DNA from 3 places in the Mesorhizobium album genome. Region 3 is predicted to be linked to each of the others. Evidence: riboswitches for the same ligand, from Rfam matches in the RefSeq annotation. Region 3 holds a riboswitch; each other region holds the start of a gene.
The links. A riboswitch is a leader RNA that binds a small molecule or an ion and turns the genes downstream of it on or off. The one in region 3 is predicted to bind thiamine pyrophosphate.
Positions count from the first base shown of each region.

Region 1: linked by a shared signal. The riboswitch ahead of thiB (thiamine ABC transporter substrate binding subunit) and the one ahead of thiC (phosphomethylpyrimidine synthase ThiC) in region 3 are both predicted to bind thiamine pyrophosphate.
Region 2: linked by a shared signal. The riboswitch ahead of thiC (phosphomethylpyrimidine synthase ThiC) and the one ahead of thiC (phosphomethylpyrimidine synthase ThiC) in region 3 are both predicted to bind thiamine pyrophosphate.

Region 1 is NZ_JAVIIW010000012.1:38,669-44,459, reverse strand. It holds gene thiQ (thiamine ABC transporter ATP-binding protein) at 56-841, opposite strand; gene thiP (thiamine/thiamine pyrophosphate ABC transporter permease) at 838-2,460, opposite strand; gene thiB (thiamine ABC transporter substrate binding subunit) at 2,707-3,717, opposite strand; TPP riboswitch at 3,760-3,876, opposite strand; gene RFN28_RS12415 (thiamine diphosphokinase) at 4,023-4,667, shown strand; gene RFN28_RS12410 (ABC-F family ATP-binding cassette domain-containing protein) at 4,669-5,791, shown strand, end outside.
Region 2 is NZ_JAVIIW010000005.1:180,189-185,979, forward strand. It holds gene thiO (glycine oxidase ThiO) at 1-585, opposite strand, end outside; gene thiC (phosphomethylpyrimidine synthase ThiC) at 589-2,433, opposite strand; TPP riboswitch at 2,538-2,653, opposite strand; partial or broken gene RFN28_RS34830 (hypothetical protein) at 2,800-3,362, opposite strand; gene RFN28_RS06565 (hypothetical protein) at 3,681-3,944, opposite strand; gene RFN28_RS06570 (AraC family transcriptional regulator) at 4,147-4,959, shown strand; gene RFN28_RS06575 (NmrA family NAD(P)-binding protein) at 5,067-5,791, shown strand, end outside.
Region 3 is NZ_JAVIIW010000024.1:16,464-22,254, reverse strand. It holds gene RFN28_RS20250 (Fic family protein) at 1-912, shown strand, start outside; gene RFN28_RS20245 (hypothetical protein) at 897-1,052, shown strand; TPP riboswitch at 1,248-1,363, shown strand; gene thiC (phosphomethylpyrimidine synthase ThiC) at 1,468-3,312, shown strand; gene thiO (glycine oxidase ThiO) at 3,316-4,338, shown strand; gene thiS (sulfur carrier protein ThiS) at 4,307-4,504, shown strand; gene RFN28_RS20225 (thiazole synthase) at 4,508-5,281, shown strand; gene RFN28_RS20220 (thiamine phosphate synthase) at 5,278-5,791, shown strand, end outside.

The DNA.
Region 1 (5,791 bases), on a different contig from region 3:
CCCCCGGACAAGGCAAGCAAAACGCCGGATCACCCGTTGCCGGTTTGGGCGTAAATTATGTCCGCTTCCGGGCAATGTGTTGTGATCCGGCAACGCTGCCGCCTCGATCGCCGATATAGCGCCGGAAGGCATCCGGTCCAGACTGGTTGAAGAATTCGGCGGCCGACCCCATCGCCGCGATCCTCCCTTCATCCAGAAATGCCAGGTCTTGCCCGATTCGGCGCGCGTCCTCCGGCTGGTGCGTGACGAAAAGCACCGTCATGCGCCGCTCGGCATGGATGCCGGCCACGAGATCGAGCATGTCGTCGCGCAGCGCCGGACCGAGCGAGGCGAAAGGCTCGTCGAGCAGAAGCACGGGCCGGTCGCGCAAGAGCACCCGCGCCAGCGCGACGCGCTGCCGCTCGCCGCCGGAAAGCTCGCGAGGCAGCCGCTTCTCCTTGCCGGCAAGGCCGACGCGTGCCAACGCTTGCGCGACCGCATGGCGGTCGGCGGCGGTGAGCTTGAGCGTTGGCGAGCGGCCGAGCCCGACATTGCCCTCGACGGAAAGGTGGGCGAACAGATTGTTTTCTTGGAACACCATCGACACCGGCCGCGCGGAAGGCGGCGTGGTGCCGACATCGACGCCGCCGATCAGCACCTTGCCCGCGCCGGGCGATTCGAAGCCGGCGACCAGATTGAGCAGGGTCGACTTCCCCGATCCGCTCGGCCCCATGATGGCGGTGATCCTGGCGGCGGCGAATTCGGCGTCGAAGCAGAACGAGGCCTCGCCATAGCTGAACGAAACATCGTCCAGCGTAACGGCCAACCCCTTCTCCGCCATGCCATTGTTCGTTGTCGTCATGCCTTTGCTTCCCGCCCCAGCCAGTCGGCGACGACAACCAGCATCAAGCAGACAAGGCCGAGCAGCAAGGCGAGCCCTGCAGCGTCGGCGGTCCGGTAGCTGCTCATGCGCGCAAGCAGAAGATAAGGCAGGGTCTGCACCGAATCGCTGCCGAACAGCGCGATCACGCCGAGATCGCCGAGCGACAGCGCCATGGCGAAGGCGAAGCCGGTGGCTAAAGGCCGCCTGAGCGACGGCAAGTCGACCAGGCGCAGCCGGTTCCAGCCGGAAATGCCGAGCGCCAGGCAGAGCCGCTCATGGCGCTCGCTCGCAGCATCATAGGCCGGACGAACGGCGCGGATGGCGAAGGGCATCGCCATCACCGCATTGACGGTGACGACCATAACGGGCGCGACGGCAAAGACATCCGTGACGCCGCGCAGGAGCAGAAACCAGCCGGCGCCGACCACAATCGGCGGCACGACCAGGACGAAACCGGCACCGGTGTCGGTGGCATGTTCAAGCAGCGACATGGCGCTACCCAGGCGGCGCCGCAAGGCCAGCGCGCGCCTGGCGGCGATCAGCGAGAGCGACAGCATCACGCAAAGCACCGCCGAGAAGAAAGAGAGCCCGGCGCTGGTGAGCGTCGCCCGGCGCACTGTCTCCTCGCCGGCCAGCCTACCAAGATCGGCATCCAGCCCGGCGAGCACGGTCGCCGCGATCGGCCCGGCAACGAACAGCAAGGCAAGCGCGATCAGGCCGGCGTTCAGCGCGGCCTCGATCTTGCCCGTCGTAAGGTAGCGGCGCGGCGCTACCGGCAGATTGGCGTCGCCGACCGTATTGGCGCCAAGCCGCATCAATGCCGTGACCACGACGAAGGTCAGGCCGATCTGCAGCAGCGTCAGCACCACCGCCCGGGCCGGATCGAAATCGAAGCGCAGCGCCTGGTAGATCGCGACCTCCAAAGTCGTGGCAGCCGGCCCGCCGCCGAGCGTCAGCACGATGGTGAAGGAGGTGATGCAGAGCATGAATACCAGCCCGGCGACGCCCGGCAAGGCCGCGCGCAGCGCCGGCCATTCGATCAGCCGCAACGCCGGCCAGGCGCCCATGCCGAGCTGGCTCGCCAGCCGCCACTGGTCGGTCGGCACGGCGCCGAGCGCCTCCAGAAACAGCCGCGTGGCAAGCGGCAGGTTGAAGAAGACATGGGCGACCAGGATGCCGGAAAGCCCGTAGACGCCCGGCCATTCCCCGCCGCCGAGCGCACCGAGGACACCCGCGAAATAGCCGGCATGGCCATAGAGCGCCAACACGCCCAGCGCCGCGACGATCGCCGGCAGCGCCAGCGGCACGGTGAAGAGCTGCAGGATCAGGCGACGACCGGGAAAGCCCGGATGCCTGGACAAGGCGCGCGCCACCAATAGCGCCGGCCCGACCGACAGCAGTGTCGACAGCAGCGCCTGCCAGAGCGTGAAGCGGGCGACGCGCAAGAGATAGCCGTCGAAGGCGGCGAAAGCACCTGACGGATCGCGCGCGCCTTCGAGGACGAGGCCGGCAAAGGCGCCGCCGATGAGCACGACGATTGCCGCAAGGGCGATGATGCCGGCGGTGATACGGGAGTCAGAGCGCGGCGCGGACTGCACGCTGCACCGCCGGGGCAGGGTCGGAAACTAGCGAACGCCGTGTTCCTTCGCGCCCCCCTCTGTCCTGCCGGACATCTCCCCCACTAGGGGGGAAATTGGCTGTCATCGCGGCTTTCGCCAATCTCCAAGGTCGCAGGACGGTGCGGGGCGCCAAAGCTGCCGATCTCCCCCCTTGTGGGGGAGATGTCCGGCAGGACAGAGGGGGGCGCCGTAGAGCGATCATCTTCGATAGATAGCTAAATCCGGCTACTTGCTCATCGCCGCCAGCCACTCATCCACCCAGGCCTTGCGATTGGCGGCGACCTCCTCGGGGCTGAACAGCAGGGTCTTGGCCGGCTTCACCAGCTTGTCGAAGGCCGGGTTGAGCGGCTTGTCGGTCTTGCCGGCCGGGAACATCCAGTTGGTCTCCGGGATGACATCCTGGAATTTCGGTCCGGTCATGAAGGCGATGAATTTTTCCGCCAACGGGTTCTTGGCGCCGGTTTTGGTGACGCCGGCGACCTCGATCTGCAGATACTCGCCCTCCTCGAAGGAGGCGGCCTGGTAGCGCTCGGTGTTCTCGGCCACCATGTGGTAGGCCGGCGAGGTGGTGTAGGAGAGCACCATCGGCGCTTCGCCCTTGGTGAACAGGCCATAAGCCTCGCTCCAGCCCGGCGTCACGGTGAGCACTTTCGATTTGAGCTTGGCCCAGGCTTCCGGCGCCTTGTCGCCATAGACCGACTTCACCCAGAGCAGCAGGCCGAGGCCCGGCGTCGAGGTGCGCGGATCCTGGATGACGATCTTGTCGGCAGCACTGCCCTCGACCAGCGCCTTCAGGCTTTTTGGCGGGCTCTTCAGCTTTTCAGTGTCGTAGACGACGGCGAAATAGCCGTAATCGAAGGGCACGAAAATGTCGTCGTTCCAACCGCCGGGCACGTTGATGCCGGACACCGCGTCGTGCGGCGCGAACAGGCCGCTCGCCTTGGCGTCCGCGGTCAGGTTGGTGTCGAGGCCGAGCACGATGTCAGCCTTGGTGCCGGCGCCCTCCAGCTTGACGCGATTGAGCAGCGCCACACCGTCGGCCACCGAGACGAATTCGAGATCGCAGCCGCATTCGGCTTCGAATTCCTTCTTCACCGCGGGTCCAGGACCCCAGTCGGCGGTGAAGCTTTCATAGGTGTAGACGGTGAGCTTGTCCTTCGCCTCGGCTGGCCCGACGCCTGCCAGAAGCGAAACCAGGCCGGTTGCTAAAATGAGCTGGGACAACAACGAGCGCATCGGCGCCTCCTTCGTTCATGTTAAAGGAATTGAGGCGCCGGATGGTCCGAAACGTCTAATCCCTCCGCCGGTACAAACCGGATCAGGTTCAGCGGGTTGGCTTTTGCTGCCTCTCAGCCGGTTCGCGAAAGTCAGCGTCCGGCACCCCGTTAGAGCGTCTCGAGACATAGGCCCGGCCGAAGCGGCGCGCAAGCGGAAGTTGCCGGGCATCCGATGCATCGCGGCTTGTTCTGGAACGCAGCGCCGTTCCGTTTGGATGCGGCCCGGCTTCCGTTTCGCGGGCGAGGCTGGTAAGGGCGACGCCCATGGGCACATTCACCATCCTGCTTGGCGGCGAGCTCGTCCGCACGCCTCGGCTCGAGCGCCAGATCGAAGGCTCCCGCGTCATCGCCGCCGATGCCGGCATCGGCCATGCCCGCATGCTGGGCCTGGTTCCCGAGCTCTGGGTCGGCGACTTCGATTCGGTGCCGCCGGACCTGCCTGACCATCTGGCCGCCGTGCCGCGAAAGATCTTCCCGGCCGAGAAGGACATGACCGACGGCGAGCTGGCCATTGCCGAGGCGCTCGCGCGCGGCGCCACCAGCCTGGTGCTGGCCGGCGCCTTCGGCGGTAAGCGCGCCGACCATGCCTTCCTGCACCTGGCGCTTGGGCTTCGGCTGGCCGAGGCAGGCACGACGGTCCTGTTATCCAGCGGCGCGCAGGAGGGCGTGCCCATCCTGCCCGGCAAAGCCGGCTTCGACTATGCCGATGGCATGCTGTTCTCGGTGCTCGGCTTCTCCGATCTCACCGGCCTGACGGTCACGGGCGCCAAATGGCCGCTCGACCGCGTCGACGTGGCGTTCGGCTCCTCGCTCACTATATCAAACGAGGTCAAGGGCCGGCTCGAGATCGCGCTCAAGCGTGGCCGGGCGCTGCTGCTTGCCCATCCCTATCCTCTTCCCGAAAGCTGACATGGCTCCGCCACTTCTCAATCTCGACGGCATAAAACTGACCTTTGGCGACACGCCGCTGCTCGATGGCGCGGCACTCAGTGCCTCCGCCGGCGAGAAGATCGCGCTGGTCGGCCGCAACGGCTCGGGCAAGTCGACGCTGCTCAAGATCGCCGCCGGGCTGATCGAGCCGCAGGACGGCGAGGTGTTCCGCCAGCCTTCCGCGACCGTTCGCTACCTGCCGCAAATGCCCGACATGGACGGCTTTGCCAGTGTGCGCGCCTACGTCGAGGCAGGCCTTGGGCCCGCCGACGACCCACATCGCGCCACCTATCTGATGGAGCATCTCGGCCTGACCGGCGAGGAATGGCCAAGCGACCTTTCCGGTGGCGAGGCGCGCCGCGCCGCGCTTGCCCGCGTCATGGCACCGGAACCCGACATTCTGCTGCTCGACGAACCGACCAATCATCTCGACCTGTCGGTCATCGAATGGCTGGAAGAGGAGCTTGCCCGCACCTCCTCGGCTGTGATCCTGATCTCGCACGACCGCCGCTTTCTCGAACGCGTCTCGCGCGCCACCGTCTGGCTCGACCGCGGCCAGACGCGGCGGCTGGACAGGGGCTTCGCGCATTTCGAGGAATGGCGCGACCAGGTGCTGGAAGAGGAAGAGCGCGAGCAGCACAAGCTCGGCCGGCAGATCGTGCGCGAGGAGCACTGGCTGCGCTATGGCGTGACGGCCAGGCGCAAGCGCAACATGCGCCGCCTCGGCGAGCTGCAGGCCATGCGCCAGCGCTTCCGCAGCCATCGCGGCGCCGAAGGCACGGCGACCATGGTGGCGAGCGACGCTGCCGAATCCGGCAAGCTGGTGATTGAAGCCAAGAACATCGAGAAGAATTTTGGCGATCTCACCGTGGTCAAGGGTTTTTCGACCCGCATCCAGCGCGGCGACCGCGTCGGCCTGGTCGGCCCGAACGGCGCCGGCAAGACGACTCTTCTGAAGATGCTTACCGGCGAGCTGGCGCCGGATGCCGGCACGGTGCGGCTGGGCGTCAATCTGGAAATCGCAACGCTCGACCAGAAGCGCGAGGCCGTCGATCCGCAGGAGACGCTGGCGCATTATCTCACCGACGGGCGCGGCGAGAACC
Region 2 (5,791 bases), on a different contig from region 3:
GATCAGCATTTCGCCGCGCACGCCGCGTAAATCGTCGTCGGCCCGCGCGATGCCCGTGCAGTCGATCACCTGATCAAAGCCGGAAAGGACCACCTCGCCCACCTCGAAAAGGAAGACGACGCCCATCGCGCGCAGTTTATCGACGAGGGCTTCGAGAGCCCGACGGGGATCGAGATGAGCTTCGCCGGCAAAGAACAGGCCCTGGCGGAAGCGACCGGCAAGATCGGGTTCAAGGGCGGCAACCGCCTTTTCGTCGACGGACTCATGATTGCGGGTACGAGCCGCAAAGCGGGCAAGCTCGAAGGCGTCACGCGCATGGGCGACGACGAGAGTGCCGGCTCTTGTCACGAGCCCAGGCAGTGTCCTTTCCCACCAGTCGGCCGAAGTTCTGCCGAGCGTGACAACCGCCTCCTCGGCGCTTTCGCGTTCGCACCAGGGGGCGAGCATGCCTCCGGCGAGCCAGGAGGCATTGCCGCCTGTCTGGCTCCGAATTTCAGCAACGGTGACCGACGCACCCCGCTCGGCCAATTCATGGGCGACGGTGAGGCCTGCTACACCGGCGCCTTTGACGAGGACACGGCGCATGGCTCAGTGCGTTTCCTGATCGTCCTGCGCAAAAGCCTGTTCTTCCGCCCCGGGCGTTTCGACCGGCATATAGAGATCGCCGCCCGCGCGATATTTCTCCGCCATCGCCGCCATCCCCTCCTTCTGCGCTTCCGCGCGAATGTCGTGGGAGATGCGCATGGAGCAGAATTTCGGCCCGCACATCGAGCAGAAATGCGCCAGCTTGTGCGCTTCCTTGGGCAAGGTCTCGTCGTGCATCGAGCGCGCGGTTTCGGGATCGAGCGACAGGTTGAACTGGTCTTCCCAGCGGAACTCGAACCGTGCCCGCGAAAGCGCGTCGTCGCGGGTCTTCGCCGCCGGGTGTCCCTTGGCGAGATCCGCTGCGTGTGCAGCAATCTTGTAGGTGATCACCCCGGTCTTGACGTCGTTGCGATCCGGCAGGCCGAGATGTTCCTTCGGCGTCACGTAGCAGAGCATGGCCGTGCCGAACCAGCCGATCATGGCCGCGCCGATGCCGGATGTGATGTGGTCATAGCCCGGCGCAATGTCCGTCGTCAGCGGCCCCAGCGTGTAGAAAGGCGCTTCGCCGCAGACGGCGAGCTGCTTGTCCATATTCTGTTTGATCTTGTGCATGGGCACATGGCCGGGGCCCTCGATCATCACCTGGCAGTCCTTTGCCCAGGCGATCTTCGTCAGTTCGCCAAGCGTCTCCAGTTCGGCGAATTGGGCCCGGTCATTGGCATCGGCGATCGAGCCGGGACGAAGGCCGTCACCGAGCGAGAAGGAGACGTCATAGGCTCTGGCGATATCGCAGATCTCCTCGAAATGCTCATAGAGGAAGCTTTCGCGGTGATGGTGCAGGCACCATTTCGCCATGATCGAGCCGCCGCGAGAGACGATGCCCGTGACCCGGTCGACGGTCAGCGGAATGTAATGCAGCCGCACGCCGGCATGGATGGTGAAGTAGTCGACGCCCTGCTCGGCCTGCTCGATCAGCGTGTCGCGATAGACCTCCCAGCTCAGGTCCTCGGCAACGCCGCCCACCTTCTCCAGCGCCTGGTAGAGCGGCACCGTGCCGATCGGCACCGGCGAATTGCGCACGATCCATTCGCGGATGTTGTGGATGTTGCGGCCCGTCGACAGGTCCATCACCGTGTCGGCGCCCCAGCGGATCGCCCAGACCATCTTTTCGACCTCTTCGGCCATCGAGGACGTGACGGCGGAATTGCCGATATTGGCGTTGATCTTCACCAGGAAGTTGCGGCCGATGATCATCGGCTCGCTTTCGGGATGGTTGATGTTGGCGGGAATGATCGCGCGGCCGCGCGCCACCTCGTCGCGTACGAATTCCGGCGTGACGAAATCCGGGATCGATGCGCCGAACGCCTCGCCGTCCTGCTGCAGCCTGCCGCGCACGATCTCGCGGCCGAGGTTTTCGCGGATGGCCACGAATTCCATCTCGGGCGTGATGATCCCGGCGCGCGCATAGGCAAGCTGCGTTACCGCCTTGCCGGCCTTGGCTCTCAGCGGACAGTTGCGGATCGCAAATTCCCGCGTCAGTCGCTCTCCTGTCGCAAAACCGTTGTCCTCGGGCCTGACATGGCGGCCGTCATAGGATTCGACATCGCCGCGTGCCGCGATCCAGTCCTGCCGAAGCCGGGCAAGACCCTTGTCGATGTCCGTTTCGATCGCGGGGTCGGTATAGGCGCCTGACGGATCGTAGACCGTCACCGGCGGCTCACCGGCAGTCGGGTGGACCGCGATCTCGCGCATCGGCACCCTGATCTGCGGATGGAGGAGGCCGGATTTGTGGATCTTCCGCGAGGCCGGCAGCGGTCCGGTCGATACGGTCGGGGTCAGGGCATTCATTTGAGGCTCCTTTGCTCGTTGCATTGGAGACCCAGTTCTGTGCCGGAAGGATGAAAAGACGCTTCGATCTACCTGCTTGAGACAGGTCTTCGGGCATGAACGCCCGCAAAGCGCTTGCACCGTCCCTACGCCAGTATGAACTGGATCAGGTTCAACGGGTCACTGCGCCGCAAAGCCAGCAGTATCTCAGCCCCTTGCCGGGACTCCCCTGGTGAATGGCTTTAGGTTGAACGGGCCGGCGCCATCTTGTCAAGCGCGTTTGGCCGGCAATTGCGGCTCATTGCGTTGCGGACGGAAGGTCGGAGATCGTGCGGCCCGCCGGAAAGCCAAGCCAAAGAAGCACGCGCACAGGGCTCGAAACCGGGTTCATGAATTGTCTCCGGGAACCACTTGCAGCGCCGCACGACCGCGCCGGCTGGCTGATGCCCAAAGCGCCATCAGCGGCGCGGTCAGCAGCAGGAAGGACGGCAGAAGGCTCGGGAAATAGATGCGGGTGTCGTGGATCGGGAAGACGGCGAACTTCGCCAGCACGCCGAGCACGAGTGCCGCAAGCAGGATACCGGCGCGGCGATCGAGCCGGAAGCCGGCGCGGTCGAGGCCATACTAGCCGGCGAGCGCTAGCACCGAGACGCCGACCCAGCCGTCGACGTTGACGGCGCGCACCACCGAAACGGCGAAGGCCCTCAGGTAGGCGGCCGTCGAGAACGGCGGTTCGAAGCCGTCCATGTTGTAGTGCTGCTCGATACTGGAGAACCACAGATGCGGCCACCAGCCGGGGTGCTGCGCCCAGTGCGAGATGACGAAATAGGCGACCAAGGAAGCGGCGAAGCCGGCGAGCGCCCCCACGCTTTCTGCCGAAAGGCAACCAGCAGCACGGCGAAGACGGCGAGGAAGACGATGTTGTCCGGCCGCGCCATGAAGGCGAGGAAAAAAGCGGATTCTTCTTGAGGAGGATGAACAGGCCCTCCCACAGAAGATCCGTTGCAATCAGCGTGCCATCGAGATCGACCGCAAGCGGAATTGCGTTCCTGTCCGACCGCGCGTCCATTTCCCCGCCCTGTTCACCCCACGCCGTGTTTCAGCGTCCTGGCAACGGATATAACGGGAGATGGCGGAGCGAACGTTAAAACGCCCGGTTGCAGCGCGCTGTGCAGACAGTATTTCCGGAGTCGTCGTTTAGCGGCGGCTACCAGAAACGATAAAAGGCCGGACATCCGCCCGGCCTTTGTCGATCGTGTTTCGGTTTTTTACTTGATGCGAGCAACGCCGCCCGAGATCTCGACCGTTTCGGAACCGGTCAGCGCTTCGAGGTCACCATTGGGAAGGGTGACGAAGCAGCCATTCGGGCAGAACTCCACCGTCTCGCCGGCGGCCAGCGCCAGCTCGGTTTTGCCGCCGCCTTCGGTCACGATCAACGTCCGCGTCTGGGCGTCCTTGTTGACCGCGCTGGCGGCAAAAGCCGAACCGCCAATGGCCAGCAAAGCGATGGCGGCAACGACAGACTTCCACATTGCAATTCCGGTGTTCTCACACCGCCTCTGTTCGATTTCGCAAGGCATTCTCGCCCTTTGCGTGAGAGCTTATATGAGATGCAAGCTGAACCGCAACTGAATGCCGCATTCATGCCACAATTGGTTTCGGCCGCCTGTCAATTTTGTCGATCAAGCCGATATGATGCCGAAGATGCAGATACATAAGCACGAGGCGAAGACGATGGCCGGTACCTGGCTGGAAACGATCGGTGTGGAGGTTGAGCACCGGAAGATCGCCGCGGGCCTGACCCACGTGCCGGCTTCGCCCTACCACAGGCTGGGCATCCATGTCGGGCCATCCGTCAACGCCTTCTGCCGCTGCGACGGGAAGCGGCATCGGCGGGTCCAGTCGCACGGAGACATAGACATCGTTCCGGCGGGGCTGGACGGCGACTGGGAAGACGACGCCGACTGCACCATCCTGCGCTTGTGGGTCAATCCGGCATTGGTTCGGCAAACCGCCCGCGATCTCGAAATCGATCCGGACCGGATCGTCGTCGAGCCGCAGTTTCAACGCCGTGACCCCAGGATCGAACATATCGCATGGGCGCTGGCGAGCGGGCTGCACCCAGAGTTGCCGTCGGACCGGCTTTATGTCCAAAGCTTGGCCAGGGCGCTCGCCGTGCAACTGGTTCACGGGGCGTCGCAAAGGATCCCGACAGGGCAAATGCTGTCGTCCAGCCAGAAGCGGCGGCTGCAGGACTTCATCGAAGCCAACCTCGATCAGGATCTTTCCCTGGATGATCTGGCGCAGGTTGCAGCCATCAGCGTGTCACATCTGAAGGCTCTGTTTCGTCGCAGCTTCGGGGTGCCGGCCCATCTATATGTCATCCATCGACGGGTAGAGCGCGCCCGGTTGCTGCTCGACCAGAATGAGATGCCGCTCAGCCAGATCGCGCTGGAGGCCGGCTTCGCCCATCAAAGCCATATGGCTCGCAGCATGAAGCGCGTGCTGGGAATCACGCCAGCGGCGCTGCTTCGTCTGCAGCGATAGCCGGGCCTTCCATCTGACTGTCCTTTTGTGCGCTTCGCCGTCCTTATCGGGGCGACGCGCCGTCGTACATCCGGCATCCAGCGCTCCGACATAACAGGAGAATGAAGATGTTCGTGATTCTAGGCGCCACGGGGAAAATTGGACGAGCGACGATCGGTGCGCTTCGCCAAAACGGGCTCCCGGTAAGGGCAGTTGTTCACAATCCCTCGAAGGCTCACGAGCTTCATGCTTGTGGTTGCGACATAGCCGCGGCCGACCTCAGGGATATGCCGGCGCTTGTCGAGGCAACAAAAGACGCTTCGGCGGTGCAGGTGATCTGCCCTACACCCGTTCAGGCGGAAAATGCATCGGCCGAAATGGCAGCGACGATCGGCGCGATTACCGAGGCGCTTCGGCAAACCCGTCCGGCGCGCATCCTGGCAACCTCGGACTACGGTGCTCAGCTGCCGACCGGCACCGGCATCACGCTCACCTTCCATCGTCTGGAATCGGAACTTAAGAAGCTCCCCGCAGCGCTGACCTTCCTGCGCTCCGCCGAGCACATGCAGAATTGGGGCCGCGGAACCGGACGGGCGTTGCAGACCGGGGTTCTTGCCAGCCTGCATCATCCCGTCTCCAAAACCTTTCCGACGGTCTCGGCAGGAGATGTCGGCCTGATCGCGGCGGATCTGCTTCTCACGGATCGCAACGACGCAATGCGTATTGTCCACGCCGAGGGACCGCGCCGCTACAGCGCCGTCGACGTGGCCGATGCGCTCAGCAAGATCGCCGGCCGCGAAATCGTGGCGCGTGAAATGCCGCGGCAGGACTGGATCCCCGTGCTGGTCGCTGG
Region 3 (5,791 bases):
ATAAAGGACAATCTCCCCGGTACGCCTGAGTTCTGCCCTTTGGTGTTCCGCACCAAGACGCTCGAAAAATTCATCGGCCTTGAGCTGCCGCGACGCGCGGCGGCAATCGTAGCGGACGTGCCGCGAGACCTCCTTGCTCGGACCGCCGCCTTTCTTTTGCTCAAAGACTCCCGATCAAGCTACGCCATCGAGGGCGAGCGCCCGCCGGAAGATCGCATCCAACGCTGGGGCCGCGCTATCGCCGAAGCTGGCCGGCAACCGATCGATCGCGATGAGCTGCTTCGTCTGCAAAGAATTGTCCTCGGCGATGCCCGTTTCGTGAGACTTGGCTTTCGAAAGGAGGGAGGCTTCGTCGGTGCGCATGACCGCGAAAACCGCATGCCCCTGCCCGATCACATCAACGCTCGACCTGAGGACCTGCCAAGACTTATCGACGGGATGGGCACTTTCGACCAAGGCCCCGCAAAAAATCTCGATCCGGTTGTGGCCGCCGCAATCCTCGCCTTCGGCTTTGTCTACGTCCATCCGTTCGAGGATGGAAACGGGCGCATTCATCGTTACCTAATCCACCACGTCCTCGCCATGCGCGGCTTCAATCCGCCGGGGGTAGTGTTGCCCGTTTCGGCCGCGATCCTGGACCAAATCGACGAGTACAGGCGCGTGCTCGAGAGCTATTCGCAGCGCCTCCTGCCACTGGTCGAATGGGAACCGACGCCGCAATTCAACGTCCGGGTGCTGAATGACACCGGGGATTTCTACCGCTTCTTTGATGCAACCCCGCACGCCGAATTCCTCTATGCCTGCGTTCAGCGAACCATCGAACGGGATCTTCCCAGCGAAACCGCGTTCTGCAGCTCTACGATCAGTTCCGGCAACATGTGGATGCCTTTATCGACATGCCCGAGCGGCTGATCGATCTGCTCTTCCGTTTCCTCCACCAGAACGGCGGCCAGCTATCGAACCGCGCCCGCGAAAAGGAATTCGCCGCGCTGACGAATGACGAGGCAGAGCGGATCGAGGCGATCTACGCGCAAACCTTTGGCGCCGATTGAAGGCGTGATCATCGCAAGAATCGAACTTACAGTCCGGTGATTTGACAATCTTCTTATCCCTTCTCCGCTCTGTTCTCGGGCGCGCGATTTGTCGCCGCCATGTGCGCGATCTTTTCCGACGAGTTTGATCAGCCGCCGATCAGCGCTGCGGCCTGAAGGCGCTTGACAAAGCGGCGCCGGCCCGGTCAGTTTGAAAGCATTCACCAGGGGAGTCCCGGCAAGGGGCTGAGATACTGCTGGCTTTGCGGCGCAGTGACCCGTTGAACCTGATCCAGTTCATACTGGCGTAGGGACGGTGCAAGCGCTTGTGGGCGTTCATGCCCGAAGACCTGTCTCAAGCAGGCCTACCAAAAGCGTCTTTTCATCCTTCCGGCACAGAACTGGGTCTCCAATGCAACGAGCAAAGGAGCCTCAAATGAATGCCCTGACCCCGACCGTATCGACGGGACCGCTGCCGGCGTCGCGGAAGATCCACAAGTCCGGCGTTCTCCATCCGCATATCAAGGTGCCGATGCGCGAGATCGCGGTCCACCCGACTGCCGGTGAGCCGCCGGTGACGGTGTACGATCCGTCAGGCCCCTATACCGACCCCGCGATCGAAACCGATATCGAGAGGGGGCTTGCCCGCCATCGGCAGGACTGGATCGTGGCACGCGGCGATGTCGAATCCTATGACGGCCGCCATGTCAGGCCGGAAGACAACGGACTTGCGACAGGCGAGCGCCTGACGCCGGAACTTCCCACCCGCAACCGTCCGCTGCGAGCAAAGGCCGGCAAGGCGGTAACGCAGCTTGCCTATGCGCGCGCCGGGATCATCACGCCCGAGATGGAATTCGTGGCCATCCGCGAGAACCTTGGCCGAGAGATGCTGCGGAGCAGGTTGCAACAGGATGGGGAAGCGTTCGGCGCGTCGATCCCGGACTTCGTCACGCCGGAATTCGTACGCGACGAGATGGCGCGCGGCCGCGCGATCATTCCCGCCAACATCAACCATCCCGAAAGCGAGCCGATGATCATCGGCCGCAATTTCCTGGTGAAGATCAACGCCAATATCGGCAATTCCGCCGTCACCTCTTCGATGCCCGAAGAGGTCGAAAAGATGGTCTGGGCGATCCGCTGGGGCGCCGATACCGTCATGGATCTGTCGACGGGCCGCAACATCCACAACATTCGCGAATGGATCGTGCGCAATGCGCCGGTGCCGATCGGCACGGTGCCGCTCTACCAGGCGCTGGAAAAGGTGGGCGGCGTTGCCGAGGATCTGAGTTGGGAAGTCTATCGCGACACGTTGATCGAGCAGGCTGAGCAGGGGGTCGACTATTTCACCATCCACGCCGGTGTGCGGCTGCACTACATCCCGCTGACGGTTGGACGGGTTACCGGCATCGTCAGCAGGGGCGGCTCGATCATGGCGAAATGGTGCCTGCACCATCATCGCGAAAGCTTCCTCTATGAGCATTTCGAGGAGATCTGCGACATCGCCAGAGCCTATGACGTCTCCTTCTCGCTCGGCGACGGCCTTCGTCCCGGCTCGATCGCCGACGCCAATGACCGAGCCCAGTTCGCCGAGTTGGAAACGCTTGGCGAATTGACGAAGATCGCCTGGGCAAAGGACTGCCAGGTGATGATCGAGGGCCCTGGCCATGTTCCCATGCACAAGATCAAGCAGAATATGGACAAGCAGCTCGCCGTCTGTGGCGAAGCGCCATTCTACACGCTGGGGCCGCTGACCACGGACATAGCGCCGGGCTATGACCACATCACCTCGGGAATCGGCGCCGCCATGATCGGCTGGTTCGGCACGGCGATGCTCTGCTATGTGACGCCGAAGGAACATCTCGGCCTGCCGGACCGCAACGATGTCAAGACCGGCGTGATCACCTACAAGATAGCCGCGCACGCCGCGGATCTCGCCAAGGGGCATCCGGCGGCGAAGATCCGCGACGACGCGCTTTCGCGGGCGCGGTTCAAGTTCCGCTGGGAAGACCAGTTCAACCTGTCGCTCGATCCCGAGACGGCGCGCTCGTTCCACGACGAGACCTTGCCCAAGGAAGCGCACAAGCTGGCGCATTTCTGCTCGATGTGCGGGCCGAAATTCTGCTCCATGCGCATCTCCCACGACATTCGCGCCGAAGCCCAGAAGGAGGGGATGGCGGCCATGGCGGAGAAGCATCGCGCAGGCGGCGATCTCTACATACCCGTCGAAACGCCCGAGGCGGAAAAACAGGCTTTGGCGCAGAAAGATCAGGAGACGCGCTGAGCCATGCGCCGCGTCCTTGTCAAAGGCGCCGGTGTGGCAGGCCTCACCGTCGCCCATGAATTGGCCGCACGGGGTGCGTCCGTCACGATCGCCGAAATTCGCAGCCAGATAGGCGGCAACGCCTCCTGGCTCGCCGGCGGCATGCTCGCCCCTTGGTGCGAACGCGAAAGCGCCGAGGAGGTGGTTGTCACGCTCGGCAGAACTTCGGCCGACTGGTGGGAAAGAACACTGCCCGGGCTCGTGACGAGGGCCGGCACTCTCGTTGTTGCCCATGCGCGCGACGCCTTCGAGCTTGCGCGTTTTGCGGCGCGTACGCGCAATCATCAGCCCGCCGACGAAAAGGCGATTGCCGCCCTCGAACCCGACCTTGCCGGTCGCTTTCGCCAGGGCCTGTTCTTTGCCGGCGAAGCCCATCTCGATCCCCGTCGGGTTCTCGAAGCCCTCGCCGGCGAACTGCGCGCGATGGGGGTCGTCCTCCTTTTCGAGGCGGGCGAGCTTGCCCTTTCCGGCTTCGATCAGGTGATCGACTGCACGGGCATCGCGCGAGCCGACGACGACTTGCGCGGCATGCGCGGCGAAATGCTGATCCTGCGCACGCAGGAGGTCTCGCTCACCCGGCCCGTGCGTCTCCTCCATCCACGTCATCCGATCTACATCGTGCCGCGGGCCGATCATCACTTCATGGTCGGTGCGACCATGATCGAAAGCGACCACGACGGACCGATCACCGCCCGTTCGCTGATGGAACTCCTCAATGCGGCCTACGCACTCCATCCGGCGTTCGGTGAGGCCGAAATCGTCGAGACAGGAGTGGGCGTGCGCCCTGCCTATCCCGACAATCTGCCGCGGGTGAAGCGCTGGAAGGACGGCGCGATCACGGTCAATGGCCTCTACCGGCACGGTTTCCTGCTTTCACCGGCGATGGCCGAGCAGGCTGCCGGCCTTCTCTTCAATTCATCTGCCGACAATTCGTCTGCCGGCCTGGAGTCTGAGAATGAAGCTGATCGTCAATGGCGAAGCGCTTGAGGTCGAGGCGACGACGCTCGCCGCTCTTTTGAAGGAACTTGACTATGAGGGCGGCTGGCTCGCTACCGCGCTGAACGGCGATGTCGTGCCTGCGGCCGAACGGGCGGAATTGCGGGTGAACGAAGGCGACCGGATCGAAATCCTGTCGCCCATGCAGGGAGGCTAGCCGATATTCGATCTTCTCGGGACAAAGCTGGCTTCGCGCCTGCTGCTGGGCACCGCCCAATATCCTTCGCCGGCGATCCTTGCCGATGCGGTCAAGGCGTCGGGGACATCGGTGGTGACCGTCTCGCTGCGCCGTGAGATGGCCGGCGGCAGGGCCGGCGAGCAATTCTGGTCGCTGATCCGCTCGCTCGGCGTGAGGGTGCTGCCCAATACCGCCGGCTGCCATTCCGTCAAGGAAGCCGTGACGACCGCGAAAATGGCGCGCAAGGTCTTCGGCACGTCCTGGATCAAGCTGGAGGTCATCGGCAATCACGACACGCTGCAGCCCGACGTGTTCGGCTTGGTCGAGGCTGCACGCATCCTTTGCGAGGACGGTTTCGACGTATTCCCCTATACCACCGACGACCTCGTCGTCGCCGAACGGCTGCTCGAGGCAGGCTGCAAGGTGCTGATGCCGTGGTGCGCGCCGATCGGTTCGGCGCTCGGACCGGTCAACATCATGGCGCTGCGCTCGATGCGCGGGCATTTTCCCGACGTTCCGTTGATCGTCGATGCAGGGCTCGGACGGCCGTCGCACGCGGCAACCGTCATGGAACTCGGCTTTGACGCCGTGCTCCTCAACACGGCGGTCGCCAAGGCCGCCGATCCGGTGGGCATGGCGCGCGCTTTCAGCAAGGCGGTCGATGCCGGCCGCGAAGCCTATGGTTCGGGACTGATCGAGCCGCGCGACGTCGCCGTGCCATCGACGCCGACAATCGGCAGGGCGGTTTTTTCATGAAGCTCGATCCCTTCTATGTGATCGTCGACAGCGCCGCCTGGGTCGAGCGGCTGGTGCCGCTCGGCGTCAGGCTGGTGCAGCTCCGCATCAAGAACATGGATGAGGACGGGCTGCGCGCGGAAATCCGCAAGGCAAAGGCCTTGTGCGCACGACACGATTGCCAGCTTATCGTCAACGATCATTGGCGTCTCGCGATCGAGGAGCGCTGCGACTTCGTCCATCTCGGCCAGGAGGATCTGCAAACGGCCAGCCTCCCTCAGATACGGGAGGCCGGCATCAGGCTCGGACTGAGCACCCATGATCATGCCGAACTGCAGACGGCCATGGCAGCCAGGCCCGACTACGTCGCGCTGGGTCCCGTCTATCCGACCATCCTGAAGAAGATGAAATGGGCGCCGCAGGGGCTCGAGAGGCTTCGCGCCTGGAAAGACGCCGTCGCACCCACTCCACTGGTCGCCATCGGCGGCCTCAATCCCGAGCGGCTCGGCGGGGTTTTCGAGGCCGGAGCCG